Linked DNA regions of Methanovulcanius yangii. The main gene of each other region encodes a partner of the protein of the gene in region 2 in a complex. Links are inferred from orthologs where the notes say so. Each region holds a gene or a part of one and is shown on either strand. Other genes may lie near its edges. The genes, in order: psmA and AZH53_RS02450.

Region 1 (14,420 bases), 670 kb from region 2 along the record:
ACATCCCTGACAAGCGTAATCAGGGAGGGGCCGAGATACGTCTGCTGGTACCGGAACAGCGGAAAGGCAACACCCGCACCGATGCCGTTTCCGATATAATACACCGAAACCGGAACGACCAGCGATACGGCGACGAGGAGAACGGAAAATACCGCCCCCTTTCTGTCGCACTCCATCTCATCCCGCGGTTCAGACATTCTCCCCCATTCCCTCAAGAGCCTCATCAAGAGCGGCAATGACCGTTGCATCCCCTTCCGTTTGCCGGACACACCGGAAGAGATCTGCATAGTCCGCGGCAGCCATCCGGGCAAGGGTGCGCACCGCCATGCGCCGGACATACGGATTTTCATCCGTACAGAGACGTTCTGCGATCTCCTCTGCCGCGACTTCGCCATGCAGCAGTCCGAGGGATTTCACCGCCATATACCGTACATGGTCCTTTGTATCCGTCAGGTGCGAACGGAGCGTTTCCACTGCACCCGCATCGCCCGAAAGACCGAGTGCTTCGGCGGCCCGGTACCGTACAATCCAGTCCCCATCCTCCATCAGCGAGATGAGAAGGGGAAGGCTTGCAGGTGACGCAGCGGCAAGGGCCTCCATGGCACGGGCACGCTGTTCCTTACCGTTGTTTTTCAGCTGCAGCGCCATTTCCATTCCCGTCTCATCCGAATACAGCTGGGCAAATTCCCGAATAGCGGCACCTCTGGCTTTCGGATCGGTTTCCAGGCAGGAGGAGATGATGCTGTTTATCTCATTTAGACGGTCCATTGGTACTCACCTTTCCATCTCTGCACAAGGTTTCGGGAAATCGATAGTAAACTTTCTCATTTGCCGCAGTAAAAAATTATTATGGAAATGAACTCTCTCTTTACATGGTAAAGAGGCAGGACACCAGGAGATCGTATGGCTGACACCCCACAAAAAACAAGAAAATACACTGTCCTTGCTGTCACTGTGGTACTCATCATAATGGCAGGGGGCATCGCTATTGACAGTGGCACAATGCCATTTTTCCTGAATAATTCCTCACAGGCCACCGTCAATGTAACCCCGGCAGAGGCGTCTCTCTTCCATACCATCGGCAACCTGACCAACCCGGCAGGCTCCGAAGCCCTCCGGGAGGTGCCGACGCGGCCGTCGATTGAAGGGACGGTGAGCGCCAGTGAGACCGAGAGCAGTTTCAACTATCAGAAGGAGATTCTCTCGGCATTCATCGAAGCGTCACAGACCTTCGAGGGTGCAGGGAAGGCCATGACCTCCTATGAGATGACGACCTACAATCTCTTCACCGACCCCGATTTAGGGAATTCCGCTCATCTCGGGCGTCCATACGGAGCGATGGCCACCGTGGTCATCAACGGGACACCGGGGATGCTCGAAAATACCCTCTGGGGATATGAAGTTGATGCGACCGCCATAACCCGTACCGTCATGACCAGCGATGCAGGATCGGATACAGGTTTTGTCGCAGTCTCATTTGTGACGCAGGACACCGGCACTCCCGTCTTTTACGCACTCATCACCGCAGAAGAACTGGCAGCATTTGACGGGAGATGGGGCGGCGGCTCCTACATCTGCCAGGATGACTGGACGAAACTGCGCTATGACGATTCATTCGTCGGCTGCGGCTATGAAGACCCCGATGAGCGGCTCATTCCCGAGGTTGACCCGGGCATCTCCTATGAGGAATTTGACAAATACGGACTTTATGTCCAACCGTCAGAGATCCGCGATACCATTGAAAAACAGACCATCGCACTCAACGGCATCGTCTCCCGCATATCGGAGGGTGCCCTGAACAATGACTTCGACCTGATGAAGGAGGCGTCAATGCAGCTGATGAGTGAAGCGCGCAGTATAAAAACCGAGATATCCGCCCTCCCCGTCGGCCCCGTGTACCGCGATGATATCGCTGAATTCATTGAAGGCATTGACAACTATCAGTATGCCGGGGCCATGCTCTGGTACGGGTCGGCCTTTACCCAGCCGGATGCCATACGGAAAGGCAATGATTACCTCATCGCCGGGATCGAGCACAACAACAACGCCCTTGCGGGGCTGGATATGCGTACGATAAATACGGCCCTCATTGATCTGCCCGATGAGGACATCTTCCCCCATGCACTGTACCTCCATGATTTCTACCGGTTCCAGGACGCAAAGAAGGTCAACGACATCTCCATGAAGATCACCGGCGTGAAGGGTTCCACACTCTATTTCACCACCAACGAAGATGGCGAGGAGGAGAAGGTTCTCGCAGGGTACGGGTACAAATACGTCCTGCCTGTCGTCGAGGTCACCCATTACGGCTACCGCGGAGGCGGCAGTTCGCGCATCACGACGCCAGAACCCTCAAAGTTCACCATCATATGGAATGGAGAGGAGTACGCGGCAGAGTCCCCGTCAGGCTATCTGCAACCCCTCGGGCAGGCATACACGCGGCAGTATCTGGACAGGAAGGAAACGGTGGAGGCATTGTTACTCTTCAAAGTCCCTGCCAGCCTCAACTACGAGGAAGCATATCTCAAGGTGGACCTCGGTTCGGAAGGAACACCGGTCTGGCATCTGACCGAACGTCAATAATTCCAATTTTTTCTTTCCCCTTCCCTAAGAGAATGGTCTTGAGAATGCGAAAGCATGTGGCGGAACGCAAGGCTCCACGCTCTGCCGAATGAAAAACAAAAAATGAATACGCCCAGGACGGAATTCGAATCCGTGTCGCAGCCGTGACAGGGCTGCATGATAGGCCCCTACACTACCTGGGCTCGTTTGCACACTTTAAACAGATCCCGCCTCCCGGAGTCGAACCGGGGACATCGCGGTAGCCGCGCAGTTACCTACTTCGGCAAACCATACTACAGCCGCGCACTCTACCAGTCTGAGTTAAGGCGGGTCTGGTTCCGTGGTGCTCTACAATATATGACAGTTGAAGTATTAAAGATTATGATTTGAGCTGGAAACCCCGAATCGTCCTGATACCATCCCTTTTTATTCCAGTAAAGATAACAGGGGTGCATGTCTCAGCAACTGAGATCAAACGGAACCGTCGCAGAATCTGCGGCAGATCGCTTTCTTGGGCGACAAATGTACTGAAACGAGAGCTGTTACTATTTTCGACACCACCCTCAGGGATGGTGAACAGACACCGGGTGTCTCCTTCACACTGGACCAGAAGATAGCCATCGCGCATCAACTCGCCGATATCGGCGTCCACGTGATCGAGGCAGGGTTTCCCGCATCCTCTGTCGATGAGAAGGCGACTGTTCGCACCATAGCATCGGAAAACACCGGTGCGAAGATATGCGGCCTGGCACGTTCCATCCGGAGTGATGTGGACACCGCCATCGACTGCGGCGTCGACATGGTGCATGTCTTCATCCCGACCTCGGAAGTACAGCGCAGGCACACGATCAAAAAGAGTCACGAGGAAGTCCTGGCCATCACCGCTGATATCGTCGGGTATACCCGCGATTATATCGGGGAGGTAATGTTCTCTGCGATGGATGCGACCAGGACCCCGTCGGAGGATTTGATTGAGGTCTACCGTACGGCGGTGGACGCCGGGGCGACCATCATCAACGTCCCGGACACGGTCGGCATCGCAACGCCGACCTCCATGCATGAACTGGTCCGGTTCATTCGCAACAACGTGGACTGCCCCATCGACATCCACTGCCACAACGATTTCGGGATGGCGGTCGCAAACACCGTCACCGCCGCCGAGGCAGGGGCATCACAGGTGCAGGTCACGGTCAACGGCATCGGCGAGCGGGCAGGGAATGCAGACCTCGCCCAGACGGTAATGTCCCTTACGTCCATCTTCGGGATGGAGACGGGCATCGTTACCGAACGACTGGTCGAGACCTCCCGGATGGTCTCGCGGTTCTCGGGGATCGGCATCGCGCCGACACAACCGGTGGTCGGGGACAATGCCTTCTCCCATGAAAGCGGCATCCACTCCCAGGGAGTCCTCTCTGAGGCTTCCACCTTCGAACCGGGCATCATGACCCCCGAGATGGTCGGCCACCGGCGTCGCCTGAAACTGGGCAAGCATGTGGGGCGCCATGCGGTCGGCCAGATGCTCTCCGAGGCGCACATCACCACGTCCCCGGAACAGCTCGACGATATCGTCCTGCGCATCAAGGAGATCTCGGGCAAAGGCCGCAAGGTCACGGAAAACGATCTCTATGAGATTGCAGAGACGGTCATCGGCCAGTCGTCCATCGAGAAGAACATCTTACTGGATGACATCGCCATCCTCACCGGCAACCACGTTCTGGCCACCGCCACCGTCAAGGCGACCGTCGACGGCGCTGAGAGGATCTGCTGCAGGACGGGCAATGGTCCGGTCGACGCTGCGATGAATGCCCTCCTGGGCATCGTACCCAGGGGCATGCAGCTGAAGGAGTACTCCGTCTCCGCCATTTCGGGAGGCAGTGACGCCATCGGCCATGTGACGATAGCAGTCGAGGACGAGAAGGGCAGAATCTACGATGCATCCGCATCGTCGGACAATATCGTGCTCGCATCGGTCGATGCCATGATCAATGCACTCAACCTGGTCTACAGGGCCAGGTAATCAATATTTTAAAAAAAAGAATTTACTGGGCCTCAGGTGCACGGCCGCCCTCGAGGGCCGCCTTCACCTGTGCCTGAAGCTGTTCGAGCTTTGCCTGAAGGGCCTTCTCCTGGCGTTCAAGCGATTTGATCCGAAGCTCGAATGTATCGATCTTCTCGGTGATGTCCGAGGCGACCTTGTCACGGTTCTGCTGCATCATCACGCTCCCTATGGTCACGTAGACAGTTGCATCCTCAGCAATATCATTCAGTTCTTCCTGCGCCTTCTTTGCCTCTTTTCCCATCAATTCGTACTGCATTTTCTGCTGCATAATCGTGGAGAGCTGCTGCTGCACCTGCTGCAGCATTGCAATCTGGTTCTGGACTTTGGGTGGTATCGAATTCATGTAAATATTACCTCCTGCATCTCTTCTGCAATCATCACCAGTCGAAGATACGTATTCAGGGCTGCCCGCAGGGCAGGCACATCTTCCCCGGAAACGCTCAGGGTCAGACCGCCGTCCACGTCGCACGTGAGGAGAGCCCGTGAGCGCCCGATATCCTCCAGTTCGGGAAGAACTGCCTGATATACAAGATGCGGACGGTCCGGCATGAACCTGAATACTGCTTCATGCACCTGCACATTTGACGTTTCTGAGGACATACTGCCTCCCCTGGGGGCCGTGAAACGAAACAACGTCTCCGCCGGTTTCGGTAAGAGTAACATCAAGATATTTTATCAGTGCATTATAAACCGTTTGGTTGCCCGTCTGAATCCCCCGGGAGAGCGGCCCTTCACGCCGTTTCACTTCAAATGACGGAAACTTCAGCGCAGCCACATTCTCGCCGGATGCATAGACGTCAACGATGATGTCCCCAGCCTCGCGGTACACGACAAGAACGCATGTATCTTCTTCAAGGACAACGCCAAGGCCTGCCTTTCCCCGCGGCTTGTAGGACGCCTCCAGAGTAAATGCAAGGTCTTTAGAAAAGGTTCGCAATTCGGGAACAGGTTTCCGCGACGTGGTAACCAGTGTCATCTGGCCTTCAGGTGCTTGATTCCTGCTCCGCGTTCCTTAAAAAGTATACGGTGCCCGCAATAGGGACAGCGGACATTCACGTCGATCTCGACTTTCTGCTTGCACCGTGCACATTTATATCCTGCCAAGGACCGTCACGACTCCTTTACAAGAGAACGCTCAATGGTGCGCAGTGCGACCTTGAGGTTCGGGGTCTGCGGCACGTAGGCACCGCCTGCAAATTTAAATCCGCATTTGCGGCATTCCCATATTCCGGTACCCTGGCGCGAGACTGCCTGCGTATCACAGCGCGGACAGACATGCTTTGCGCGGGATACCTTCTCAACCTCGTTGACACGCTTTCTGATGAATCGGCCGTAGCGGGGACCAAACCTGCCGGCACTCCCGGTGATACGGCCTTTCGCTCTCTGTCTTCCTTTCTTTGCCATATGAAATACCCCTGATGTGTCTGTATATATTTACTCTTAACCTTTATTAATCCTGATCCAGGATCTTCACTTCCGCGTCTCCCTTCGAGACACGATTGATGAGACTGTAAAACTCATCCTGTATCCCCGCAGGGATGCGGACGACGCATATCCACGACCCGTCGTTCTGCCACTGGTCACGTTCGATGGTCGTGGCGGCGGCAATCTCGCCATATGCCTTCGCAGCGTAATCGCCGGGGATTTTTACCGCGAATTTCATCTCGGCAAATTTGATGGGGAGTATCGGCCGAAGCGCCTTGACGACGTCTTTTACCTGCTCCTCAAAGTTGCGGAACGGGTCGACATTGACCCGCGCTTCCTCCATTGCCATCTCGATACGCTGTGGCGGGTGGGGAAGTTTTGTCTGCGGGTTGATGGCGTTGCGCGCAATGAACGTGACGACCTTGCGCCGCCGGGCCTCGATCATCGCCTTGCGCTGTTCCGCCGTCAGATGGATTTCACCCTTTTTGACTATACGGAGCGCAATTGGTTCGAATTCCGTTGTTTCGAAGACTTTTTTGAGCGACTCTTCGGATGCCTTCTCCGCCTTCGAAGAGTTCTCAAATATGAACAGTGCCGCTACGGCATCCTCGATCTGGATCTCTTCGCCCTGGCGGATCAGGGCAGCCATATCGGGGTCCACAAGTATCTCAAACCGTTCCCCGTGACTGTCCAGCCTGGCAACCACTGCCTGGTCAAGAGGGATCAATGCGCATCACCTACTCGGACTGATCCGGTGTCGCGGCCTCGAACTTCGTCGTGTATTCACTGACCTCGTCCTTCGTCATCTTCCTGAAAATGCCGGTCTCGTTCGGGATCGCACCGATCTCGACAGTATCAACATCGAACTTGCCCTCCGTCGCCGCATGGAGCGCACGGAGACCAAGGAGAATGCCGTCGGCCATTCCCATCGCCTCGTCATACTCCTCGTCGAAGACCTTCATGACGGCCGGCCGGCCGGTCCCGATGCCCGTGGCCTTGTACTCGAGGAGCGTGCCCGACGGGTCCGTCTCGAAGAGTCGTGGCACGCCTTCGCTCACGCCAGCGATGAGAAGAGCGGTGCCGTACGGACGGGCGCCGCCGAACTGGGTGTAGGTCTGCATATGATCGCAGAGTTTCTTTGCAAGCGTCTCGATGTCGATCGACTCGTTGTAGGTGACCCGGTTGATCTGCGACTCCACCCGCGCCCGGTCGACAAGCGAACGGGCGTCCCCGACGAGTCCGGAGGACGCGACGGCGATGTGCTCGTCGATCATGAAAATTTTCTCGATCGACGACTGCTCGAGAAGACGTGAACTGACACGTTTGTCGACGATGAGGACAACCCCGTCGCTGCACTTGATTCCTACTGCGGTTGTTCCCCGCTTGACTGCCTCACGGGCATACTCCACCTGGTAGAGCCTGCCATCAGGGCTGAAAACCGTAATCGCCCTGTCATATCCCATCTGTGCCTGCATTGGTTGCATTGTATTCCTCCAAGTCTTCCTGAGTAACGTATAGTGATACCTGTTTTTTAATACCGTCCTTTACTAAATCAACCTTTTGACCTGATTGACTCAATATGCGGTAGGATTCTCCCTTCATGTCCACCATCCTCCCGTCCTCCTCAGGCGCAGGAACGGGAACCTCCCTGCGAAGGGCCCGGAGCGTCCCCGAGGTTCGCACCGGATGGATGGCGGCGCGGGATCCGTTCACCGATGTGACGGCGGCAAGGGCAGCCTCCAGGGCATCCTCATGCCCGCGTGCACACCGGATGATGACCCGGCCGGCGACTGCCTCGATGACCGCCGGCTGCATCGCCGAGGTCACAACATCACCCCACATCCACGTGGATGCATCGATGATCGCATAATAGACCTCGCGAGGGTCCGGGACGAATGAAGCCGGAACGATCTGTGCTGCGATGTACCGCCAGTTCGTCCGCATCGTTGGCGGCCTGGGTTTTACCATTCGATCACCTCGACAGGTTTTGGCCTGTCCACGACGGTACGGACCCCCCCGAGGGCTGCCGCCGCCTCGGCATCATCCAGCCCGATGACCGAGAGCAGATGGATAGCAGCCCGCACGGACCGCACACCAAGGAGGGAATGCGCACCCGAGGAGACCGTAAGGGGAAATTCGTACTTCCGGGACAGGCGCGCAACATCCGAGAGGCGCTCCATCGCACGCTGACGGCGCACCCCTTTCAGGCAGGTCATGACCGTAAGATCGATATCCACTGCCACACCCCGGTCCGCCGCCGATCGTGCCGCAACATGGTCGAAGGCACTCCGGTGAACGGCATGCACTCCCTTGAGGACATGCACTCCCGGGTAGGTAAGCACGGCCCGGTTGAACGACATATCGCCGGCACAGACCATGACAACATCCGATGCCCCGCGATCCTCGCGAACTGCCCGGATGACTTCCTTCATCGACGCGCCGGGGATAATCGTTCCCCGGAGAAAGCTGACGCCCTCATATTCGCATCTCTCTGCGATGCCGGTCGCAACGGCACTGTCATAGCCGAGGCTCCTGAGTTCGAGGGCAAACCTTCGAAGAGAGGTATCGCCGGCCGGGTACGGGTGGACTGTTGCGTCAGTAGAAAACATTCATCACCAGACTCCTGCGGCAGGTGCTTTCATGGCTCTCTTTGGGGCCGGGAATCGCCGCCGCTTCCCGGCGGTTGCTGGAAAAATGTAAAGGGGATTATTTCCCCTTGTTGGCGTTGGAACGGATCGAGGGACGGGTGTGCTCGGTACCCTTCCCGCGCTTGCGCATGCCGCGCCCCTTCCTGCCTGCGCTGGTGCGACCGCGTTCTGCACGGCCGCGCTGTTTCGGATCTGCCATCCATCCGAGGTGGCGATCGTTCTTGATCGCCGGGTGGTGGCCGTCCACGAGGATGACCTCATAATACTTCGAGCGGCCGTCTTCGCCGACCCAGTATGAGTTGAGGACTTCCATATTCACGAACTTGCGTGATGCGCGCTCCTCTGCAATCCGCTGGATGCTCTTACCGGCGGTAATGCGGCTCATGCCCATCCGGTTGGTCCGGCGACCGCGAATGTAGCGTGACTTCCGGCGACCGCCACGGCGCACCTTCACACGTGCAACGACGATGCCCTGCTTTGCACGGTAGCCGAGTGTGCGTGCCCGGTCGATACGGGTCGGGCGCTCAACACGCACGACACTGCCTTCCCGGCGCCACTGCTGCATTCTGTTCCAGAGAAGTGCTTTCACTTCGGTTTCGTCAGGCTTCTTCCATGCCTCACGAACATAACTGTACATTGATTTTGACATTGGTTGATTCACCATGAAGGTTCAGCCCACGTAACGGGGGCCACATCCCTTTGTTCCAGTGGACATTCATCCAGTGGTTCGTATATTTTTGCCGTGAGAGTATAAAAAAGCAGGGGGGCCGGGATGCCCCTTCAAAATCCTTTGCGCTTCTCGGTCACGATGATTCCCTCGATACGTGTCGAGGGATACTGCCCGTTCTCATCCTTCTCCGCCGATTTGACCATGTCCCAGATCGTCAGAAGAGTGACGGAAACCCCGGTCAGGGCTTCCATCTCGATGCCAGTCTTTCCGTACGTCCTGACCGTAACGCTCGCCTCGATGAACCCGTCGCCGTGAGTGAAGTCCACATCCACACCGCCGACCGGCAACGGATGGCACATGGGGATGAGCGCAGGGGTGCTCTTGACGGCCATCACCCCCGCCACCCGTGCGGTTGCAAGGACGTTGCCCTTGACGGCCTCCCCCTCGCGAATCGCCTGCAGCGTCTCCTCCTTCAGGTAGATTCTCCCCTGTGCCGTTGCCTCGCGGTGGACATCCGGCTTCGCCGTCACGTCGACCATGTACACCCTGTCATCCTTGATATGTGAAAATTCAGGATCCATTCTCTTTCTCCTCCCGTATCGATGCAGGCTCCACCTGCATCCGGACTCCTTCTATATTCATCCCGGGGCACTAAAGCAATATCCTCACCTGTCGTAGAGCACCCCGGGCAGGGTGCGAAGGAGGTCCGTTGCGGCAAGGCCGTCGCCCTCTCCGGCGCATGCCTCGCCCGCCAGACCACAGGCATGGGCCCCGATACAGGCGGCATCGAAGGCATCCAGCCGGCAGAAGAGTGCCCCTACCAGCCCGGCAAGTATATCCCCCGTGCCCCCGACGGTCATCGCAGGGGTCCCCGTCCGGTTGAACCGGACCCGCTCACCGTCCGAGACGATGTCCGTCGGACCTTTTGCAAGGACGACGCCCGGTCCCGCTTCGCGGCGAACCGCCCTCGCCCGCTCCATGATATCGTTCGTAAGATGCGTCCCGAACATACGGGCAAACTCCCCTGCATGCGGCGTATAAATACATTCTACCGCCGCCGGCAGTGGCCGGCGGAGGGCATCGGCATCGAAGACCGCCTTTTTGCAGGCCGGGGCAAGCGACGCCACCACGTCATGGCTGTTTTTCCCCAGACCGCAGCCGACAACCACCACATCGGCCTCCCGGGCAAGACCCGCCAGCCGGGAGAGATGCTCCGGGCCGATGATGCCCCCCTCGAGCTGTTCGACGATCAAATCGGGACAGGGGAGAAGATGCGGGGTTGCGATGCGGACGATGTCGGCTCCCCCGCGCAGTGCCGCCATCCCGGCAAGATACGGTGCCCCCTGATACGGGCCGCCCCCGATGATGAGCACTTCACCGCCGGCACCCTTGTGAGCGTCCGCATCCTTTCGCAGGACGAGGGAGAGATCCCCCGGACCCGTGCAGCACTCCGCCTCGATGGGAATGCCGATATCGATGACCGCCGCCCCTTCACTCTTTGCCCGGTGAAAGGCGCATATCCGGTCCGGGACGATCCCCGCTGTCGGAACGTCGGCGGCGAGGACGGGGGCGGGACTCCGGTTTGCCATCATCACCGCCGTGGCATACGGTTCACGCAGCGGCCCCGACGACCCGGTCCCGAGCATCGCATCGATGATAACATCCGCCTCCTCGAAGAGTTCGCTGCAGGCGGGAAGGTTCTCAGCACACGGGACATCAATGACCGGCACCCCGCAGGATGCAAGGACGGAAAGGTTCCGATCCCCCTCGGCGGTGGCCATCGCGATCCCGGCATTTTGGCCGGCACCGGCCCCTCCCCGAGCTCCCATCACCAGGACCGTGACCTCGCACTCACGGTGCAGGTGGCGTGCGGCAACGCAGCCGTCGCCGCCGTTGTTCCCTCTCCCGCAGAGCACCAGGACACGGTCCGGCCCATAGTACCGGGCCACCCCTGCGAGCCCCGCACCGGCATTCTCCATCAGCTGGAGGGATGACACCCCGAGTGCCATTGCGTTTGCATCGACCGCACGCATCCGGCCGGCAGATATGACGCCCGTCTCACAGAATTCCTGCAGCCCTCTCATCCTCACCTTCTCACTCCTGTATTCTGATTCTTTCCTGCCCCTTCATTAACATTCAGGTATCACGGCCCGCGCCTTCATCAGGAGGGAGAACCCATCTTTTGTGCAAGGAACGGTGCCAATGGGTCTGGAAGATGATATACGAATAGTGGCCGACCGCATCCGTGACGCCGAATCGGTGACGGTCATATCCCATATCGATGCCGACGGCATCACCAGCGAAGCCGTCATGATGCAGGCGGCAAGAAGCCAGGGCATTCCCGCACAGAGTGTCTTCGTTCGCCAGCTGGAACCCATGACGATGAAATACGTCCCGGAGGATGACAGCCTCAAGGTCTTCGTCGACCTCGGCGCAGGGCAGCAGGACCTCATGGACGAGCGGGGACTGGAGGTGGAGGAGGTCGCAATCATCGACCACCACGTCCCCCAGAACACTGACACCCCCTATATCCAGGCCAATGCGCAACAGCACGGACTCGGGTACTTCTCCGCGGCCGGAATGGCCTATCTTGTCGCGCGGGAGATGGACGCGGGCAATCCCTCTCTCGGGATGCTCGCAAAGCTTGCCGTCATCGGAAATGTCGGCGACATGATGGCCCGGGAACACTGCGGCCTCGTCGGCCCCGCCCGCAGCATCGCCGAAGACGGTGTGACATTCGGCACCGTCGAGATACGAGCCCGTGAACTGAATTGTTACGGCATCTCGACGCGCCCGGTGAAGGTCTGCCTCTCGTACAGCGATGATCCGTTCATCCCCGGCATCTCGAACAACGAAAAGAAAGCAGAGGAGTTTCTTGAGAAGATAGGTATCCGACAGAGAACCCCGTCGGGGAGCTGGAGAGTGTGGGAGGAGTACTCCGTTGAGGAGAAAGGCATCGTGATGAATGCCCTCGTCGAACAGATGCTTGCCACCGGCGAGGACCCGTCCCGCCTCTTTGGCGAGCATTACATCTTTCCCGAGGAGACGCCGGGAACTCCCCTCCGGAACGCCTCCGAGTACGCGACGATGCTCAACGCCTGTGGCAGGTGGGCCGAGCCCCGTATCGGCAGCGCCATCTGCCTCGGCGACCGCGGCCCGATGCTCCAGGACGGGGAACGCATGCTGCGCCATCACCGGACCATCATCCGCGAGATGATGGAGTACATCCTCGATACCGGGACGACCATCCTCTCCCACACCCAGTTCATCCACACCGGCGACAGGTTCCCCGACACAATCGTGGGCATAGGCGCCGGGATGGCACTCTCCAAACTGGACTGGGAGAAACCCATCATGGTTCTCAGTTACCTCCACGACGACCCCGACCTTGTCAAGGTCTCCATGCGCACCAACGAACGGATGGTTCAGCGGGGCGTCGATCTTCAGGCGGCACTGACCCTGGCCTCCGAGGAAGTCGGCGGCGGGGGCGGAGGGCATAAGATAGCTGCGGGAGCATATATACCCACGAGTGCTGAAAAGGAGTTTGCCCATCGTGTCAACAGAATCATTGCAGGCCAGTTCACTTAGACGGGCCCGGACCATCGCCGACTATCAGTTCGGCAGCGGTGCCGGGGAGGCGTTGTTTCCGGAGAATGCGGAGTTCCAGTACTCCACGACGAAGCGGATACGGTATATCCTCCTCGACGGCACCCGCCTTGCCACCGTACGGGCATCGGACGGGAGGCTTACCCTCTCCATCGAAGGGGCTGAACGCCTGTGGACGTTTCTTCCCCCTCCGGCGTACCGCGTCACCGTACAGGAGGACGTCGCCCCCTTCGTCGGCAAGGGAAAAAACGCGATGGCAAAACACGTCCTCTCTGCGGATGAAGGCATCCTTGCAGGGGATGAGGTTCTCGTTGTTTTACCGGACGATACCCTGATTGCGACCGGGAGCGCCGTTCTCTGCGGAAGTGAGATGATGGCATTTAATTACGGAGTAGCAGTACAGGTACGTTCAGGAAGGTTAGTCTGACATGATGCCAGGAATGAATCCCAAAAAGATGAAACAGATGATGAAGCAGCTCGGCATGAAGATGGAGAACATCGAGGGCGTCGAGCGGGTCATTGTACAGACGAGCGAAGGCAACTATATCTTCGAACCGGCCGAGGTCGTTGTCACAACGATGCAGGGAACAACCACCTACCAGCTTCAGGGCGAACCGCGCTTTGAGCCGAAGGAGATCGAAATCCCCGATGAGGACGTCATGCTTGTCGCCGAACAGGCACAGGTCTCACCGGACGAGGCACGTGCAGCCCTCATAGAATCAAACGGCGAGATTGCCGATGCAATCATCAGACTGACCGGTGCATGATACACAACCAGGACAGGGTCATCCTCATCCATGAGGGCAAGGAATACTATGTGACGGCCGGGGCGGGCAAGCTCAGTACCGACAAGGGGATGATCGACCTTTCGCTCCTGCCGGGCATGGAAGGAGGGGAGATCATCCCCTCGCACCTGGGAACACCCTTTCTCATCAGGGTACCACGACCCACCGACTTCTTCTGCCACGCCCGGCGGACCGGCGCCCCGATGATGCCCAAGGACATCGGTATGGTCTGCGCATTGACCGGGATGAACCGCCGCGACCGGGTCCTCGACGCAGGGACCGGGTCGGGTGTTGCCGCGATCTTCTTCGGAGGGATTGCTGAGCATGTGACAACCTATGAAGTCCGCGAGGACTTTGCCGAGCGGTGCAGGAAGAATATTGCCGATGCGGGGCTGGAGAACGTCGAGGTGATAACAGGGGATGTCCTGACGGCAGAGGGAGCGTACGATGTCGTCCACTTCGACCTCCACATCACGGCGGATCATGTCCGATACGCCCACCGCCTGCTCACCCCCGGGGGGTACCTTGCCTGCTACACCCCCTTCCTCGAACAGACCTTCACCGTCATCGACACCGCACGGGACCTCTTCTCCGAAGTGGTCTGTCATGAGCTCCTTGCACGGGAACTGACCAGAAGCGAACGCGGGACCCGCCCCTCCACACGG
Region 2 (14,204 bases):
TAAGATCAACCTGGATGTCCTTTGCTTCCTCCCCGAGGATGATGACGGCACACTTTCCTTCAGCCGCAGGACCCGGATTAACAATCACGGTCCCTTCCTCTTCCATCACCCCGCTATGATCATGTATGTGGCCGCAACACACCAGATCGAATTCCCGGAGATGCGAACGAATGCTCCTGCATCCGACATTTGCTCCCCCGACCTCATCGAGTGTCCCATAGGGCGGTGCGTGAACGACCAGAATATTATGCACATTCTGCCCCCCGCGTGCTATCGCCTGTTCCAGAAGTTCATTGATTTCTTCTTCAGAGAGCTCAAACGGCGTTCCAAACGGAGTGGGATTGGAACCACCAACGCCGGTTATGGTGATAGATCCAATCTCCAGCGATGTTCCGTGAAGATTTACCGCATCCGACTCTTCTATGATATTGATGATGCCTTTCTGGTCGCAGTTTCCTGGTACCACAAAACAGGGAACATCAATCATATCCAGCATCCCGCGAGCCTCCTCGGGGGCACCACAATCCGTCAGATCTCCTGCTATGAGCACCATGTCCGGTCCAAGTTCCATAAATGCCGGAATTATCTCAAACTGACCGTGGATATCAGTGAGGAGAAGAATTTTCGTCATGGGTATTGGTTCTCATTCCGGCTAAAAAACCTTATCTCCGCTTCAATCCATGACCCGGTAGCCTTACCGCGAAGAGCCAGATTTCCCAGAATATTCTGAACCTCCGGCAGAACATCACGGGGCGTCGTGCCTGCAAGCGGAGTGCCGGGAAGAGGGGTGAAATAATGCGCATGAATTTTTCCGTAGCGCGCCACCTCCCGTATCTGTTCTATTGAGGCATTCTGGTCTTCATCGGTTTCAAACGGGAATCCGAATATATAATCCACAACAGGAATTATGCCATGATCATGGCAGAGGTCGACTGCATGCATCACGTCCCCGGTGGTGTGCCCCCTCTTCAGGAGGCGGAGCACCCGGTCACTTCCGGACTGGGCACCGAAATGAAGCTTCCTATTCGATGCATACGAGGTGATCAGGTCCAGTGACTCGTCCGTTATCCACTCAGGCCGCACCTCACTCGGGAAGGTCCCGAAAAATATCCGGTGGCCTTTCAACGCCCGAAGCAACGCCTCAACCCGATCAAGACGCGGATGAGTCCCGTCCGAACCGTAGGCCAGTGCGTTTGGCGTGACAAAGCGGACATCGCGGTAGTGCTCCGCGGCTTCGACAATTCCTTCGATGGTCCGGTGACGCATCCGGTTGCCGAACAGACACGGCGTCTGGCAATAGGCACAGTGATACGGGCAGCCGCGGGAGATCTCAATCGTTCCCTTCACTCGCGTAAACGGTCGGTATGCGGGAAGGAAAACCTGACTCGTGGATGGCCGGCAGACATCTCCGGAACATACCCCCGGGGGTACGTGACCGCAACCATCCCCGATACTCCTGATGAGAGCGGGAAGCGTGAATTCCCCTTCACCCACAACAACATAGTCCGCATAGGTGGCCACTTCATGCGGACATGCCGAGGCATGAGGACCACCGACGATGGTGATGCAGCCAGCATCTGCGATCTCATCCCGATAATGTGGTTCGTCTATCGAATTCAGGCTGTAGCAGGTAATGTCATCTGCCGGTTTATTCGTCTCATGGAGGAGTATCCCCGACTGTTCACAGGCCGCATAGAGTGCAGCGTATGAATTCTTTGCCCACTTTATCGACCTCCAGTTCACTCTCATGCCGGATGATCCTCTTTCCTGCTCCACATTAAGGAATTATCTCGCATCCGTGATACTTCTGATGGGCAAACTGGTCCATTGAAATCCGTCCGGTGCAGATCAACTCCCCGACGTTCTCCCGGACCTCTGTCATGGTTTCATGCAGGGCACGAACCGTGCGGTATATCCAGGTTCGCCCTTCCGCAGGCCATGGATTGAAGATATTTGAGTACAGGCATCTCCCGCCACAGAAGGCGTACTCATCACAACCCCTGCACTCATTGTCAACGGCTATGCGTGGAAGATTCTTCGGATCTGCGTCACGGATATGACCGGCATAATAATCTTCAAGCCCACCCATGCAGGGACAGGGGGCGATATTTCCGTCCGGAAGAATGCTGTAATTGGCATGACCGGAACCGCATCTAAGCATTGCAGGAAGATCCCCCATAAGAAGATCCTGCATCGTATCAACAAAGGGGTACCACATGCGTACCTTCCCATCCAGCTCCATCTCCAGGACCCACTCTGCCGCCAGAGCCTGAAGACCGGGAATATATGAACTGCAGGCCCAGTCTCCAAAATTCCGTGCCCCATAGTCATCATAGAAATTCGCGTTCAGCTGCCAGTGAACGGCCTGGAAGGAGCACAGTTCATTCCGTGAGAGATGCAGAACATCACGGAAGATATCGGTATCCTCTGTGACCGTCATTCGTCCGATGAGTTCCCCTTCATACCCTGTTTCGAGAAGCCGCCGGCAGTTTTCCATAATCAGACGATAGGTCCCTTTCCCCCTGTGTTTGTCATGAACCTGTTCTCGCCCGTCGATCGAGATCAGAATGGATGACATGGCGTTGAGATATTCCGGATCAATCCTGTCCAGCAAAATGCCGTTCGTATGGAGCATGAACCGGACCTCCGGCATACTGTCCATTATCTCACGGACAGTATCCGAAGACATCAGGGGTTCTCCGCCATAGAAGGTTACTACAGGATCGGGGTCTTCTTTCAAAAAACGTTCCAGTTCAAATAGCGGGTATTGAATATCCGACTCACATGCAAAAGGCAGTTCTCTCCATGCATCACAGAGATCCGGTCGAAATATATTTCCCTTGCAGTATCTGCAGTGCAGGTTACACTGGTCATTAACCAACAGGTGATAATGCACGTTGTCACTCCGGGATATTGATTATAAAAATAATTTTTCTGGATAATCAGCAGATAATTTCACCGGATGTGCCGTCAACAGTAACCACAGTTCCGTCTTCCAGTTCCATTACACTACCCTCCGGCCTGTCAACCATTGGGATTTCTGCCATGATTGCTCCGACGGCAATGATAGGTTCGGCATCAAGATTGATGATTGCAACCGGTGCCTTCCCATTCCGCTGCAGGGCATACATCACATAAGAACCCACGGTTGAACCCTTCCCATAGGGAAATACCAGTACTCTGCCGGCAACAGGCACACCTTCGAGGGGATGACCGGTTTCAACGACCATTCCCGTTTCCGGGTCCACCCCCGAGAGAAATGATATGGGTTCATGGCTGACAAGAATCTCTCCGGTACCGACACCTTCAGAGATGCTCCGGGCTCTGATTGTAATGGACATACCAAATAAATGTAGGTAAAACAAAGATAAATACAGCATGGATGAGACCATCATCAATACCACAGCGAATGACAATGACCTTACCTATAAGGAAACGGAAGTGGAGTCCGAACTGGAGGATTTAAAGATCCGTGTCGCTCTACAGCAGAAGGAGATCATGAATCTCAAGGCCGAATGCGACCAGCTCAAAAAAGAGAACAACCAGTTAAAGCGCACCCCGCTCTTTGTTGCCGCCGTCGTAGATATTTTTGAGAATGGCGAGGTCTATCTCCGCCAGCAGGGCAATAATCAGGAATATGTGACAACCGTCTCGGATGAAATTCGTCCGATGCTCAGACCGGGAGTGAAGGTCGCCGTCAATAACGCGTTGTCCGTGGTCCGCACCATCGAAAGTTCGCATGACACACGTGTCAGGGTCATGGAACTGGAGGAATCACCGGATGTTACCTTTGAGCAGATCGGCGGCCTCAGGGATGTGATCGAAGAGGTACGCGAGGCAGTGGAGTACCCGCTTACCCGACCGGAGATCTTTAAAAAGATCGGGGTCGAACCTCCGAAAGGAATTCTCCTCCATGGCCCGCCGGGGACAGGAAAAACCCTCATCGCAAAGGCGGTCGCCCATGAAGCGCATGCAACCTTCATCCGGATGTCCGGGAGCGAACTGGTGCACAAATTCATTGGCGAAGGTGCGCAGCTCGTCCGCGACCTTTTCAGCATGGCACGTGAGCAGGCACCGTCAATCGTCTTCATCGATGAAATCGATGCCATAGGGAGCACGCGAATGCATGACGGCACCTCTGGAAGCGCGGAAGTTCAGCGCACGCTGATGCAGCTCCTTGCAGAGATGGACGGATTCGACAACCGGGGTGATGTCCGCATCATGGCAGCGACCAACAGGGTGGATATGCTCGACCCGGCACTTCTCAGACCAGGCAGGTTCGACCGGATCATGGAAGTCCCCCTTCCGGACGAAACGGCACGGTTTGAAATCATACGGATTCATTCGTCCCGGATGCACCTGGCACCGGACGTATCCATCGAAGATCTCACACGAATGACAGATGCCACCACAGGAGCGGAACTACAGGCAATCTGCAGAGAGGCCGGAATGAATGCGGTCCGCAGGGAGGCAGATGAAGTCCACATGCAGGATTTCATGGGCGCCATCACAAAAGTGAAGAATAAAACAACTGCCACGGACATAATGTTCCTGTGAAATCATGAGACTTCTGCTTGTACAGAAAGAGGGAACAGACCTCTATTCAACGCTGCGGGATTCCGAGACAAGCAGGGGTATTCTTCGCTTTTATCATCCGACAAAGACTCCTTGGGGGGTCTGTATTGATATTGCAACCCTGGGCAGCGCCCTCTCTCTCGTATCCGAGCTGAAGTGGTACCTGCAACGCTATGTTGCGGTCCCACTCCTGATCCTCTCGAATCATGTCATCTGCACCACAGGATATGCACAGATCATCTATGGCCGGGAGGAGTCAGTCCATCAGGACTGGGATCATGAGATCATCTTTGGTATTTCAAACGGTACTCTTGTGCAGCGCCTCGCGATATCACCTGACAGTGCAGTAAATATCATTGAAGAATTTTCAGAAGGCAAGGATACCACATTCAGGGCCCGTTGCAGTGAAGAAGAATGGTAATTATTGATTACGCGAACATCGCGCTGTCATAATTACTGAATTTCGGGTGGTGGGATATGTCGAAACTCACCTTGTCTATTGCTTTGATAAAATCACTCTGGAAGACGCTGCTCCGTTCTGCCCGAATGGCAAACATTCCCGCCTCCGTGCAGATGGCGCGAAGCTCGGATCCATTCTTCCCTTCGGTAAGTTCTGCCACTTCCAGCAGATCCACACTCTCATCGAGGTTCATGCATTTCGAATGAATCTCAAGGATGGATCGCCTCCCGATACTGCTGGGAAGCGGGATTTCAATGATGCGATCAAATCTCCCCGGCCGGAGTAATGCCTGATCCAGAATATCAATCCTGTTGGTTGCCCCGATCACCTTGACATCTCCCCTGCTGTCAAACCCGTCCATATCTGCGAGGAGCTGCATCAGGGTTCGCTGGACCTCACGATCACCTGATGTCGTCCCCTCCGTCCGCGTTGCTCCGATGGCATCGATCTCATCGATGAATATGATCGATGGAGAGTTCTTCTTGGCGAGCTCAAAGAGCTCCCTGACAAGACGGGCGCCTTCGCCGATGTATTTCTGGACCAGCTCTGACCCGACGACCCTGAGGAAATGTGCCTGCGTCTCATGAGCGACGGCACGGGCAAGGAGGGTCTTTCCGGTTCCCGGAGGTCCGTATAAAAGTACTCCCTTGGGAGGTGAGATCCCTACGGATTCAAAAAGTTCCGGTTTGGTCAATGGTAATTCCACTGCTTCCTTAATCTCGCGGATCTCCTCTTCAAGACCTCCGATATCATCATATGTTTCGAAGGGTGAATCCACGACTTCCATACCATATATCTGGGTGTCGAATGACTCGGGAAGAACTTCAACAATGGTCAGCGACTGCTGATTGAGAGTACACCTCAGGCCGGGCTTAATGTCCTCCGGCTTCACATAGTTGGAGACCCGGACCATAAACCGGGGTCCCGCACTGCTCTGGATAATCACTCTCCCTTCGTCAATAATATCGCTTACCGTCCCTATAACGAGTGGAGGACTTCTCAGTTTCTCTATCTCACTTTTCAGTTTTCTGATCTCCCTCTCATACCTGATTTTCTGGGATTCGATGTTTTTCTTTTCAATATCGAGCTGACGTGCATGCTCTTTCAGCTCCATATTCCGACTTTCGAGCCGGGCAATCCTGTCGAGGAGATACTGCTTGAGTTCCTCCTCGTTTCTGGAATCGTCTTCACCCCCTGCATTCCCGCTCATACTATTTCCCCATATGATGCATTATATTCGTAAGGCCAGTCTTGTTCATCTACGAGAGAACACACTTTCCTGCATCATGTCTGATATCTGTATTGGATAACGTTCTTTATATATAATTTGTTTCTGTCGGTAAGAAGTGTGCTAATATCTGATAATTGCCCGTATATTTTCAATCCATAACAGAAATTCTTATTATTCATGCTTCGGCGGGAACTTCCGGGAAATTATCCGTTTGCATCTGTCATCGATGCCGGAGATGATAATCGCTGATTTCTGCCATCCGGCATACCATGCCGACCCCCTTACCGATATCGAATACTTATTTAGCTGCCAGTGTAGAAATGTATTCAGCGATATCTATGTCAGAATGTGAAGTTTGCGGCTGTCAGGTCAGGGGAGAGCCCATTCTTGTCCAGATTGGGGGGGCAAAGATGTGGGTCTGCCCAAAATGTGCAAAACTCGGAACGGAAATCAAGAGGCCGCCTCGGGCGGCATCTCCCGGTGCCAGACCACCCGCCGGGAAACCGGTGTCTCAACAGAGGCGCAGACCGCGTGACGTTTTCGATATGATGCAGGGCGAAGTGGTGGACAATTTCGGCGAGCTTGTTCGTGAAGCAAGGATGAAGAAAGGCTGGTCGCAGAAGGATCTGGCTCTTGACATCAAAGAGAAGGAAAATCTCATCAAAAAGATTGAGACCGGTTTTCTGCCGGAGGACAATGTGTTGAAAAAGATTGAGAAATCCCTTGAAATTACACTGATTGAATCGGTTGATACCGATATTGAAAAGATGAAGGGATCCTCAATGAAAACCACACTCGGTGATGTCATAACCATCAAAAAGAGCAAAAAATAACTATATCATTACAACCTCTTTTTATCCATCAGGAACAGTTACCTGAGGAGGTATCGAATGTCATCCCCACTCATTCTCATCAATTTCAAATCCTATCGCGAAGGATTTGGTCATAAAGCCCACAAAATTGCACAAAGTGCTGAAATCGTCTCGCAGGAAAGCGGGATCCCCATCGCGCTTGCACCTTGCTATATGGATATCCACCCCATCTCTCATCATTACAGCCTTCCGGTGTATGCACAGCATATTGATGGAATAACACCGGGAGCGCATACCGGGGGGATTCTCGCGGAGGCGGTGAAGGAAGCGGGAGCAACAGGGACGCTGATCAATCACTCAGAACGGCGGCTCACCCTGGCAGATATCGACGCGGCGGTAACTGCAGCCCGGGATGCTCACCTTGCAAGTGTCGTCTGCACGAATAATGCTGCCACGAGTGCCGCCGCCGCTTCACTTTCACCATCATATATTGCAATCGAACCACCGGAACTGATTGGAAGCGGCGTTTCCGTATCCAAAACAGACCCGGGGATCATTGAACGAACGGTGGAGGCGGTAAAATCCGTCAATCCTGATGTCCGTGTTCTGACAGGCGCAGGGATCAGTACCGGAGAATGCGTAAAGATTGCCGTGGAGCTCGGAACCGACGGCGTTCTTCTCGCATCAGGGGTTGTAAAAGCCGAAAATCCACAAAAAGTGCTGGAAGACCTGGTTTCTCTTCTATGAGAGAAGGGTAATCAGATCGTGTTTGGTGATGACACCGGTTACCTGCCCTTTTTCCATAACAAGAACAGCATGATGGTAATGGAGGGTATGGACGACGGTTTCGATATCGACGGACGGGGAGACCGTGGGAAACCCGTCCTCCATGATATCCGAGACGGTATTTTTCATGGAACGGCTGATTTTTCCCTCCTCCATCGCAGCAATAATCGCAGATTCTGATATACAGCCAATCGGAACACCTTTCTGAAGTACGGGAAGCTGGGAAATTCCGTGTTCCTCCATCTTTGCAACGGTCTTTACGATCGTGTCCACTGGTGAAACAGAGATGACCGGAGCATGCATAAGATCCTTTGCAGTCACCAGAGAGCGCTGAGCACTGTTGAGGACATCAACGATTCGTTTCAGGGTACTTACTCTCGGGTCAACGGAGCCCGATTCTATACGCGCAACCATTGACTGGGACAATCCTGCCCGCTCAGCCACGTCGGATTGTGTCAGCCCGACCTTTTTTCGCAGCTCTTTTAATTCATCAGGAGAAGGGACATTCATATAAATTACCCACGAGTATATCTGCGCGATAAAATTTGAATAATTATTACGATCAATGGTAATTATTCGTTATCGTACAATTCCAGCCTTTGTACCAGATAATCCCTTAAATGCTCCTCAAGAGCCTGTGCATCAAGAGGAGAACCAGCCCTTGCTACACCATACAGGAGAATGAGTGCATTGTCTCTCATATACGCATCAGGAGCCGGAATCTCTTCATCGGAGAGAGGGACGATGAGAAGGTCGCGTTCCGGCGGCTCGAACGAACTCGTCACGGATTCGTATTCCCGGGCAACAAATTCATCCCTCGACGAATCCTGCCCATCCCAGTCAAAACTTGAACGTATGGTCTTTTGGGAAGAGACCTTCTGAATGGCCTCCTCACGTATAATCGCAATTGCTTTTGCCACCTGCACGGGAATGTCCGCCACTTTCCCCAGTGCCCTTTGAGATTTGTCAGCCATGCTGATCGTCCGGTCAAAAAGGTCCATTCTGAATGCAATCAACATAAGGGCGATCCAGTGTGCTGTATCCTCATTCAGGTGAATATCTTCGGATATGCGCGAAATGTAGATGTCAAATTGCTCCTCAACGTCCATGGAAACCTCTGGATAAAGACTTCCCTGCAAACCATATATTGTTTCTGAAGAAGAGGAGCCCATAGCTGCCGGAGCAGGTATTCGATAAAGAGGAGTGGGAGTAGTAAGCCCCATTCTGTTTCTATGCGGCATTCAGCTACGCGCCATACCCGGGCCGGCCCGGACACCGTTATGCCCTGTTCTGACTTGCACCCGTAGGGATTCACCGTTCCACCGTTCCCTGCCGGTCCACTCAGCGAGTTAACTCGGCCCGAAGACCTTCTCGCCCGAAGGCTCAGTCGCATCATTGCTATCGGCAGGACGTGTCGTTTCTGTGCCAGAGCCGTGACTCTCGCCACCCGCACTTGCATGCGGCTACGCGTCCGGATGGTGTGGGGACTTTCCTCAGCAGCACAAAGTGCCACCGTCAGCCGCACACTCCCTCTCCTATTAATATTGTATCCGGCCATATATATGGGCATGGACGGGATTGCCGGAAGTGAGGGGAAAACGGCTGTCAGGTATGCACGGGCGGTGCTTGAAGACCACATCGCAAAAAAATCTTCAGAATATCCCGCGCTCCCCCCTTCATTTGAAACGATGAAAGGGGTGTTTGTAACCCTCACCATCCGTGGAGAACTGCGTGGATGTATCGGATTTCCCACTCCGGTGCGGTCACTGCGCGAAGGAATTCGTGAAGCGGCACTCTCTGCCGCACTCAATGACCCCAGATTTCCCCCGGTCCGGCCCGAAGAACTGGACAGGATCCTGGTCGAAGTGACGATACTCACAGAACCGGAACCGGTCCTCTGCGCTCCTGAGGAACGACCACGCTGCATAAAGGCGGGACGGGACGGCCTGATTATATCCGGTGCGGGGAGGAGCGGTCTTCTCCTCCCACAGGTCGCTACAGAGTACGGATGGGACGAAGAGGAATTTCTTGACCATACCTGCCTGAAGGCAGGACTTCCCCCCGGTTCATGGAGACGCCATGATGTTGAACTATTCTCCTTTCAGGGAGAGGTTTTTTCAGAAAACGAGGAAATATCGTGATTTCATTCGAGGCATTACACAAAGATATCTGGGCGCGAACGGGACGCCTGAAAGTCGGAGAGAAAATCGCACGGACTCCCCTGCTGCTTCCGGTGATCAACCCTCACATACAGCTCATTACCCCTTCAGAAATGCAACAGATGGGAGTTGAGGCACTGATAACCAACGCATATATTTTCTCGAAAAGCGTTGAGTTCAGGAAATCAGCTCTGGAGAAGGGTCTGCATGAGGTCCTCGGATTTGACGGCATCATCATGACCGACTCAGGGGCATTCCAGCAGTCGGTATACGGCGATGTCGCATTTTCCAATACAGAGACGGTAGAATTTCAGAGAGCGATAGGAAGCGAGATCATAGTTCCGATGGACATCGCCACCCCTCCGGACCGAGACTATGAAGGAGCCAGAGAAGAGCTATCCACCACCATGGAGAGGATCACCGAGGCAATGACCATCATCGATGATGGTCATCTTGCGGCACCGGTGCAGGGCGGCATATTCCCGGATTTGCGTGCGGATGCAGCGGTGAGAGTGAATGAAACCGGTGCAACCTTTTGTCCCATCGGCGCTGTTGTACCGCTGATGGAGAATTACCGGTACAAAGAACTTGTTCAGGTTGTCCTGGCGGCAAAACAGCGCCTCAATCCTTCATCTTGCATTCATCTCTTCGGTGCCGGGCACCCGGCGATGTTTGCCCTCGCAGCAGCAATGGGATGCGACGTCTTCGACTCTGCGGCGTATGCACTCTATGCAAGAGAAGGCAGGTATATGACCACGTCAGGAAGCCTGAAACTCAACGAACTTCAGGAACTTCCCTGTGCATGTCAGGTGTGCCGGACCCATACCGTTGAGGAGTTGAAAAAATCACCGGACAAGGAGCGTCTTCTTGCCATGCACAACCTCTCCGTGAGTCTTGCCGAGATAGCCCGGATCCGTCAGGCAATCATCGACGGAACGCTGTGGGAGGTCGTTGACGAGCGGTGCCGCAGCCACCCGCGACTTCTTGAGGGGTATCGCGAACTCCTGAGCCGTTCCTCCGATCTGGTCGAACGGGACCGGGTATCCAAACGACGGTTCTTTTATCGCGGTGACGAGTCGTGCATGCGCACCGAAGTCATCCGGTATCACTCGGCATGTCTTAGATTCGTGCCCGGCGCAACATGCCACATCGCAATGAATGAGATGGTATCCGGTGATACAGACACGGTGGTACAGTTCAAACCTCCCTTTGGCATCTATCCATCGGAGATGGCTGAGACGTTTCCCATCGGACAGAGTGAAATTCCCGCCTGGGACGAACCAATGGTAAAGGCAGGTCTTCAGGGTGTCCGCAGATATATCGAATACAATACCGAAACGCAATTTTCCATCTCCTGTCCTCAAAGATGGATTTCCACGCTGCATGAATCCCTGAAGGGACTGGAGGACAGATATGTATGCATTTGAGGTTACCGCACGGGACGGATTCGCCCGCGAGGGTAAACTTACGTCTGACGCCGGATTGATGATCAGGACACCTGCAGTCGTCGATCCCACCGATCTGTTCCCGTCGCTTTCCTCCCATCCGTTATCCAACATTCCGGTAACGGCACCGGATTCGCTTGCACAACGGTATGCTGTCGATTTTGAGGATTTTGCCATCATCGGGCCTGGAATGAAAGAAATCCTGCCTTCTTCGGGTGTGGGAGTTGTGGCTGGCTGGCATATTCTGCGGGGAAATCCGCGGCAATATGTTGAACTTCTTCTTGAGTTCAGGAAACTGACACCGCCCGGTATTGCGTGGTATGCGCCCGCGGCAGGACTCCCGTCCAACGTTGCAACAATGGTGTATTCCGGATTTGATCTCTTCGACTACCGGGCTGTTGACCTGAAAAGCATTCAGAATATCTTCTGCACCACGGATGGAGAAATGCCCGCAGAAGAAGCATTCGCCTCCTCAATCTGTCAATGCGAAGGGTGCCGGACCGGAGATCTCCACCTGCACAACCGGTTGGCTCTCGATACGGAGATTGCCATGACAGGCTGGTTTTTCCGCAGGGGGCAACTGCGCGAGCTTATTGAAAAACGGTGCAGGACCGAGGCCTGGCAGGTATCGGTCCTCCGTCATCTTGATACCGCATATGATCAGGTTGAACCGTGGCTTCCGGCAGTTCGTTCATCCGCAATGATGGCAAACACGGGAGAGTCCATGAACCGTGCCGAGATTGCCAGATTTGCAGACCGCCTTACATCGCGATTCGTCCCCACGCGCACCGATGTCGCCGTTCTTCTCCCCTGTTCCGCCCGAAAGCCATATTCCCAGTCGCAGAGTCACCGGTCCTTCCAGAAGGCAATACAGGACCGTGCCCATGAGGTCATCATCACCTCCCCGCTGGGTGTCGTTCCAAGAGAGCTTGAGCTCATGTACCCGGCGGGACATTATGACGTTCCCGTAACCGGGTACTGGGACCGCGAAGAACAGGCATTTGTCACCAAAATCCTCGCCCGCTACCTCCGGCACCATGGGTACAGGAGGGTCATTGCCCACCTGGAAGGAGATACGTTGAGCATCGCACAGGCAGCGGCTGATACCGTGGGAATCGATCTTGAATGCACCTGCCATGGGCGCCCGACCGGCACTGAATCATTGAGAGACCTTGATGAATCTCTTACCGGAGAACGAAGGATGAGCCATAATATCATTCAGGGTACCCTCAGCTGGCAGTTTGGTCGTGATATCAATACAAAGGGGATGATGATCAAAGGCAGAATGGGTCGCCGCAAAGTACTCAAAGGAAAACAACAGCTCTTCAGCATCGACGAGACCACGGGACTCTTCCGTCCAACCCTGCAGGGATGGGAAGTGCTGGGGGATGCCTACACGGTAACCATCGATGATTTCATTCCCCAGGGAGATGTTCTTGCGCCGGGAGTCACAACAGCGGACCCCGCAATCAGGGCAGGTGACGAAGTACAGGTCAGGGGACCTCGTGCATGGGGGGCTGGAAAGGCGGTAATGGGCGCAGAAGAGATGATACAATCCGGCCGTGGCATTGCAGTAAAAACACGCAAGGTTCAAAAATCCTGAAAAACCTTCATCCAGGAAAAAAAACGGACCTCCATCTTTTCTTCCCCGCCCCCAATTCGACTGATGCGCATATACGTAATACTATAAGTTACGTGCCGTCCAAAATATATGCCATCATTGATCTTCAACCAGTGGGGATGATTCCTGGTGTATAAAATTCAGCAAGCAGAAAAAATCGCGGAAAATATTTACGAATTCTGGATCAACGCGCCTCATGTCTCTTTCAATGCGCAGGCGGGCCAGTTTGTCGTCATTCGAATCGATGAAAAGGGGGAACGCATTCCCCTGACCATATCGGCAGTTGACGGGGAAAACGTCCGCATTGTCTTTATGGCAGTGGGCAAGACCACAACTCAGCTTGCGGACCTTACAACGGGTGATTATATTCAGGATATCGCCGGCCCTCTCGGCGTTCCCTCTGAGGTAAAGGACTGGGGGCGGTGTGCGGTCATCGGCGGTGGTGTCGGGATCGCCTGTCTGCCAATCCTTGCACGCGCCCTGAAGGATGCCGGCAACACGGTCACCGGTATTATCGGCGCACGAAATGAATCGCTCCTGATCCTCGAGGACGAATTGAGGGATTCCTGTGACGAGCTCGTCGTCTGCACGGATGACGGAAGTTACGGATATCATGGGTTTCCTGCAGATATCCTCAAGAAGATGGTGGCCGAAGAGGCAGTCGACGCCGTCTGGATCATAGGCCCTGCAATTATGATGAAGATCACCTCGATGGCAACAAGGGAAGCGGGAATCCCCACATTTGTCAGTCTCAACCCGATTATGGTGGACGGTACCGGAATGTGCGGATCGTGTCGCGTTACCGTCGGAGGAGAGACCAGATTTGCCTGTGTCGATGGTCCGGAATTCGATGCCCATCTTGTCGACTGGGATGAACTGATGAACCGTCAGCGCATCTATCCCGGGCAGGAAAAGGAATCGCTGGAGCGATATCATGAACACAAGTGCAGATGCGGTGAACGGAAATGAACCGCCGGCCGGCTGAGGAAAGAATCCATGACTTCGGAGAAGTCGATACCGGTCTTCCCGAACAGACCGCAGTACTGGAAGCCCTTCGCTGTATGGAGTGCCCACGACCAATGTGCGTTCAGGGCTGCCCGGTCTGCATCGACATC

What was found.
Region 1: the proteins of AZH53_RS02450 (region 2) and psmA are in contact, whole or in part, in a cryo-EM structure (PDB 6HE5), measured with the Archaeoglobus fulgidus proteins. The link is inferred for Methanovulcanius yangii from one-to-one orthologs. Residues at the interface, in WP_010879468.1 of Archaeoglobus fulgidus: Asp391, Leu392, Lys393, Gly394, Met396, Phe397, Val398; in WP_010877997.1 of Archaeoglobus fulgidus: Ala30, Arg33, Gly34, Ala35, Asp51, Arg53, Val54, Lys66, Ser79, Gly80, Leu81, Val82, Met166.

What each region holds. Positions count from the first base shown.
Region 1 is NZ_LTBL01000001.1:1,137,086-1,151,505, forward strand. The notes cover bases 5,658-8,656. They hold psmA (archaeal proteasome endopeptidase complex subunit alpha), read right to left. Parts: upstream 7,531-8,656; coding sequence 6,784-7,530; downstream 5,658-6,783. Other genes in these bases: AZH53_RS05755 (DNA-directed RNA polymerase subunit P), read right to left, coding at 5,658-5,725; AZH53_RS05760 (50S ribosomal protein L37ae), read right to left, coding at 5,732-6,025; AZH53_RS05765 (ribosome assembly factor SBDS), read right to left, coding at 6,072-6,773; AZH53_RS05775 (Rpp14/Pop5 family protein), read right to left, coding at 7,499-8,014; AZH53_RS05780 (RNase P subunit p30 family protein), read right to left, coding at 8,008-8,655. In the rest of the region: AZH53_RS05710 (hypothetical protein), read right to left, coding at 1-197; AZH53_RS05715 (HEAT repeat domain-containing protein), read right to left, coding at 190-768; AZH53_RS05720 (hypothetical protein), read left to right, coding at 904-2,583; AZH53_RS05735 (2-isopropylmalate synthase), read left to right, coding at 3,074-4,579; AZH53_RS05740 (prefoldin subunit beta), read right to left, coding at 4,602-4,964; AZH53_RS05745 (KEOPS complex subunit Pcc1), read right to left, coding at 4,961-5,194; AZH53_RS05750 (Brix domain-containing protein), read right to left, coding at 5,187-5,597; more of AZH53_RS05755, read right to left, coding at 5,594-5,657; AZH53_RS05785 (50S ribosomal protein L15e), read right to left, coding at 8,753-9,343; cyclic pyranopterin monophosphate synthase MoaC, read right to left, coding at 9,475-9,945; AZH53_RS05795 (NAD(P)H-hydrate dehydratase), read right to left, coding at 10,030-11,448; AZH53_RS05800 (DHH family phosphoesterase), read left to right, coding at 11,567-12,952; AZH53_RS05805 (PUA domain-containing protein), read left to right, coding at 12,918-13,397; AZH53_RS05810 (nascent polypeptide-associated complex protein), read left to right, coding at 13,426-13,737; AZH53_RS05815 (methyltransferase domain-containing protein), read left to right, coding at 13,734-14,420. UniProt on the Methanocaldococcus jannaschii protein: Component of the proteasome core, a large protease complex with broad specificity involved in protein degradation. The M.jannaschii proteasome is able to cleave oligopeptides after Glu, Asp, Tyr, Phe, Trp, slightly after Arg, but not after Ala.
Region 2 is NZ_LTBL01000001.1:467,850-482,053, reverse strand. Bases 4,125-6,907 are described here. They hold AZH53_RS02450 (proteasome-activating nucleotidase), read right to left. Parts: upstream 6,246-6,907; coding sequence 5,004-6,245; downstream 4,125-5,003. Other genes in these bases: AZH53_RS02445 (multiprotein bridging factor aMBF1), read left to right, coding at 6,587-6,907; AZH53_RS02455 (DUF5804 family protein), read left to right, coding at 4,562-4,996; AZH53_RS02460 (proteasome-activating nucleotidase), read left to right, coding at 4,125-4,557. Outside these bases: cyaB (class IV adenylate cyclase), read left to right, coding at 1-3; AZH53_RS02480 (metallophosphoesterase family protein), read right to left, coding at 1-631; AZH53_RS02475 (TIGR04013 family B12-binding domain/radical SAM domain-containing protein), read right to left, coding at 628-1,749; AZH53_RS02470 (TIGR04084 family radical SAM/SPASM domain-containing protein), read right to left, coding at 1,778-2,896; AZH53_RS02465 (DUF126 domain-containing protein), read right to left, coding at 2,943-3,341; more of AZH53_RS02460, read left to right, coding at 3,379-4,124; more of AZH53_RS02445, read left to right, coding at 6,908-7,099; tpiA (triose-phosphate isomerase), read left to right, coding at 7,157-7,825; AZH53_RS02435 (CBS domain-containing protein), read right to left, coding at 7,820-8,374; AZH53_RS02430 (hypothetical protein), read right to left, coding at 8,437-8,973; AZH53_RS02420 (TIGR00296 family protein), read left to right, coding at 9,433-10,005; tRNA guanosine(15) transglycosylase TgtA, read left to right, coding at 9,999-11,450; arcS (archaeosine synthase subunit alpha), read left to right, coding at 11,437-13,071; AZH53_RS02405 (sulfide/dihydroorotate dehydrogenase-like FAD/NAD-binding protein), read left to right, coding at 13,216-14,058; gltA (NADPH-dependent glutamate synthase), read left to right, coding at 14,055-14,204. UniProt on the Methanocaldococcus jannaschii protein: ATPase which is responsible for recognizing, binding, unfolding and translocation of substrate proteins into the archaeal 20S proteasome core particle.